DNA from 2 places in the Jeotgalibacillus aurantiacus genome. Region 2 is predicted to be linked to the other one. Evidence: a T-box and tRNA genes for the amino acid it is inferred to sense, from the RefSeq annotation. Region 2 holds a T-box; the other holds one or more tRNA genes.

Region 1 (2,247 bases), on a different contig from region 2:
CGCTATGTTAGGATATATCATTGCAATCTGTACAGCAGTCATTGCATTAGGCATTACATTCAACTACATCGCACATCTCGGCACTATGGTTAAAACAGCTGAAGGGAGAGGGGAGCAGGGAATGACGGTCGGTACTGTCATCACCCGTTTTATGTTCTCAACGATGCTGATTGAACTTATCCCAATTGTCATCATCGTACTTTCATTTGTCTTACTTGACTCTCCATCGGAAGGATTTCCAGCCATTCCAATCGTGATTATGGTTGGGGCCACTGTATTTGGTGCAGTGCAAATCCTGATCAGAATGAAGCAGGACGTTCCGGCAGAAGCGAGAGGACAGGTCCGTTCATTCTCCATGATCGCGATGCAGCTCGTCATTACGGCACCACTCGTAGGACTGATCTTCCTATTTATCTAAATGACCACGGGAATCCGCTGCATAAGCGGGTTCCCTATTTTAATCCGGGAGCTAAAATCATGAACAACGAAGAACTGCAACAGCTGACTCAACAAATATCGCTACATGATTTCCAAAGGACCTTTAAGCATAAAGCTTATTTTAACAAGCGACTGAGAACGACGGGAGGGAGGTACATGCTCGACTCCCATAACATCGAAATGAATCACAAGTATCTGGATGAGCACGGTATGGATGAACTGATCGGCATCATCAAACATGAACTGGCCCACTATCACCTTCATATAGAAGGGAGAGGCTATCAGCACAAAGACCGTGACTTCCGGGAGCTAATCAAGAAGGTAGGAGCCCCAAGGTTCTGCACACCGCTTCCATCTGAATTAAAGAAGAGAGTGCAATCATTCAAGGTCTACGCGTGCTCTGTGTGTAAGCAGCCTTATCATCGTAAGCGCAGAATCAATACAGCAAAATACGTCTGCGGTAAATGCGGCGGAAAGCTCCAATACATTAAGACGTTAGAAAGATAATCGGATCCGGTTCTTTGAAACTGGATCCTCTTTTATTTTTATAGACGGAAGTGCTGGATTCCTTTTGACACAAGCGGTTAAATGTGATAAATTACATTCACTAGCTTTTTCAGCAGAGCAGCTGATCGAAAAAACTTTTTAAAATTATTTTATAAAAGTTGTTGACTTATGTTTTTGATCTCTGTTATGATATTAAACGTCGGCAAGAGAGACGCCAAGTAATAACATACATAAGCTTAGCTGACAAAACTACATTTTATATTGTTCCACAGTAGCTCAGTGGTAGAGCAATCGGCTGTTAACCGATCGGTCGTAGGTTCGAGTCCTACCTGTGGAGCCATTTTTATGGGGAAGTACTCAAGAGGCTGAAGAGGCGCCCCTGCTAAGGGTGTAGGTCGCGTAAGCGGCGCGAGGGTTCAAATCCCTCCTTCTCCGCCAGAACATGGCCCGTTGGTCAAGTGGTTAAGACACCGCCCTTTCACGGCGGTAACACGGGTTCGAATCCCGTACGGGTCACCATTTTCATACAAGAACATTTTTTAGGTCCCGTGGTGTAGCGGTTAACATGCCTGCCTGTCACGCAGGAGATCGCCGGTTCGATCCCGGTCGGGACCGCCATTTAATTCATTCGATGATTGGGCTATAGCCAAGCGGTAAGGCAACGGACTTTGACTCCGTCATGCGTTGGTTCGAATCCAGCTAGCCCAGCCACGAGCCATTAGCTCAGTTGGTAGAGCATCTGACTTTTAATCAGAGGGTCGAAGGTTCGAGTCCTTCATGGCTCACCATTATTTTTTGTTTGCGGGTGTGGTGGAATTGGCAGACACGCTAGACTTAGGATCTAGTGCCGCAAGGCGTGGGGGTTCAAGTCCCTCCACCCGCATTAATCTTTTTGAAAAAAGTAATTGACTTCGAAATGATATATTGATATAATAAGTTTTGTCGCTCGAATACGAGCGGTCGTGGCGGAATGGCAGACGCGCTAGGTTGAGGGCCTAGTGGGAGAAATCCCGTGGAGGTTCGACTCCTCTCGACCGCACCAAAAAGTTAGCGCCCGTAGCTCAATTGGATAGAGCGTTTGACTACGGATCAAAAGGTTAGGGGTTCGACTCCTCTCGGGCGCGCCATTATTACTTTCATATAAAAACCACGCGGGTGTAGTTTAGTGGTAAAACCTCAGCCTTCCAAGCTGATGTCGTGAGTTCGATTCTCATCACCCGCTCCATTATTACTGAAGTATTGAACCTTGAAAACTAAACAACCAAACGTCAACGTTTAAGATTTTAAGTCTTTTTCGAATAA
Region 2 (2,247 bases):
GGATCAGGTATTTTCAAATCAGATAACCCTGAGAAGTTTGCACGTGCGATCGTGGAAGCAACGACTCACTACCAGGATTATGAACTCATTGCGAAAGTATCAAAAGAGCTTGGTACAGCAATGAAAGGGATGGAAATCTCTTCACTATCATTAGAAGACCGCATGCAGGAGCGCGGTTGGTAAGAAAGGGCTGATCATCATGACAACAGTTGGTGTATTAGGATTACAGGGAGCGGTTAGGGAACATGTCCGTTCAATCGAAGCAGGCGATGCCAAAGCGGTTGTCGTGAAGAAAGCAGAACAGCTCTCAACTATTGACGGATTAATTATTCCAGGCGGGGAAAGCACAACGATGCGCCGCCTGATTGATGTATACGGTCTGATGGAGCCGCTGCGCCATTTCGCAGCCTCCGGAAAGCCGATTTTTGGCACATGTGCCGGTCTGATTTTACTTGCAGGTGAGATTGTCGGATATGACGAGCCGCATTTAGGTGTGATGGATGTCGTTGTTGAGCGAAATTCATTTGGCCGTCAGAAGGAAAGCTTTGAAACGGATTTATCCATCAAAGGAATTGAGGGAGATCCATTCACAGCTGTCTTTATCCGTGCGCCTCACATCGTATCAGCAGGCCCGGAAACAGAAGTGCTTGCCACATACAAAGACCGGATCGTACTGGCGCGCCACGGACAATTCCTTGGCTGTTCGTTCCATCCGGAATTAACGGATGATCACCGTCTGACGGCGTATTTCATCAACATGGTCAAATCAGCCGGTGTGACTGCGTAAGAAAAAAGGTTGATCTTTTCCGAACCGTATAGTAAGGTAATTTTTAAGAATAAATCGAAAAGCTTTGACAGAAAACAGTAGCAATCCACCCTTTTTCAAGAGAGCCGTCGGCTGGTGCGAGACGGTAAAAGGAGGTCGCGAATCCATTCTGGAGCGGGAGCCCGAAACACGTCAGTAAGGCTCCACGGCCGACACCGTTACGTCATTGAGCGGGGAGTAACTTCATGTGCTCCCAACCAGGGTGGTATCGCGGGCCTAAACTCCCGTCCCTTATTTTTATAATAAGGGACGGGAGTTTTTTGTTTGTGTAGAGACGGGGTCTGATCCCACCTCTACAGTCCGGCTTTTCAAACACAAGAGGAGGAAATACATCATGTTGGATTTAAAGCGTTTAAGAAATAATTTTAATGAAATTAAAGGGAAAATGGCTCACCGCGGTGAGGATCTAAAGGATTTCGATCAGTTTCAGGCTTTAGATGAGGAGCGTCGTGAGCTGATTGCGAAAGGGGAAGAGAAGAAGAGCCGCCGTAACGAGGTGTCTCAGGCGATCGCCCAAATGAAGCGTGAGAAGAAAAATGCTGATGATGTGATCGCAGAAATGCGTGCGCTTGGTGATGAAATCAAAGAGGTGGATGACCGCCTTCGCGAGGTTGAAGAAAAGCTTCAGGACCTATTGCTGTCTATTCCGAACGTCCCGCATGAAAGTGTGCCGGTGGGTGAAACAGAGGACGACAATATTGAGATTCGTAACTGGGGAACGATCCGCGATTTCGAATTTGAACCAAAACCTCACTGGGATGTTGCGACTGACCTTGAAATGCTGGACTTCGAGCGCGCAGCTAAAGTAACCGGAAGCCGTTTCGTTTTTTACAAAGGTGCCGGTGCCCGCCTGGAGCGTGCTTTGATCAACTTTATGATGGACCTCCATCAGGACCAGCACGGCTATACGGAAATGCTGCCGCCATACCTCGTTAACCGTACGAGCATGACAGGCACAGGCCAGCTCCCAAAGTTTGAAGAGGACGCGTTCCGCATTGAAAAAGAGGACTACTTCCTCGTACCGACATCAGAAGTACCGGTGACTAATTACCACCGCGATGAAATTTTAAAAGCGGATGACCTGCCAAAAGCGTATGTGGCCTACAGCGCCAACTTCCGCTCTGAAGCAGGATCTGCAGGCCGCGACACGCGTGGATTGATCCGTCAGCACCAGTTTAACAAGGTAGAGCTTGTGCGTTTTGCGAAGCCTGAGGATTCTTATGAAACGCTTGAAATGCTGACAGGACACGCTGAAAAAGTACTTCAGCTGCTTGAACTGCCATACCGCGTCATGAGCATGTGTACAGCGGATCTTGGCTTCACAGCAGCGAAGAAATACGACATCGAAGTATGGATTCCAAGCTACGGCACGTACCGCGAGATCTCTTCTTGCAGTAACTTCGAGGACTTCCAGGCACGCC

The links. A T-box is a leader RNA that pairs with one kind of tRNA and senses whether it is charged. The one in region 2 lies ahead of serS (serine--tRNA ligase), so its partner is inferred to be a tRNA-Ser.
Region 1: it encodes a tRNA-Ser, which carries the amino acid that the T-box ahead of serS (serine--tRNA ligase) is inferred to sense. The anticodon was not compared.

What each region holds. Positions count from the first base shown of each region.
Region 1 is NZ_JACNMS010000003.1:616,232-618,478, forward strand. It holds gene H7968_RS12765 (hypothetical protein) at 5-418, shown strand; gene H7968_RS12770 (SprT family protein) at 478-945, shown strand; tRNA gene H7968_RS12775 (tRNA-Asn) at 1,211-1,285, shown strand; tRNA gene H7968_RS12780 (tRNA-Ser) at 1,293-1,383, shown strand; tRNA gene H7968_RS12785 (tRNA-Glu) at 1,390-1,464, shown strand; tRNA gene H7968_RS12790 (tRNA-Asp) at 1,488-1,563, shown strand; tRNA gene H7968_RS12795 (tRNA-Gln) at 1,582-1,656, shown strand; tRNA gene H7968_RS12800 (tRNA-Lys) at 1,658-1,733, shown strand; tRNA gene H7968_RS12805 (tRNA-Leu) at 1,747-1,828, shown strand; tRNA gene H7968_RS12810 (tRNA-Leu) at 1,902-1,987, shown strand; tRNA gene H7968_RS12815 (tRNA-Arg) at 1,996-2,072, shown strand; tRNA gene H7968_RS12820 (tRNA-Gly) at 2,097-2,170, shown strand.
Region 2 is NZ_JACNMS010000011.1:5,235-7,481, forward strand. It holds gene pdxS (pyridoxal 5'-phosphate synthase lyase subunit PdxS) at 1-183, shown strand, start outside; gene pdxT (pyridoxal 5'-phosphate synthase glutaminase subunit PdxT) at 200-787, shown strand; T-box leader at 843-1,061, shown strand; gene serS (serine--tRNA ligase) at 1,161-2,247, shown strand, end outside.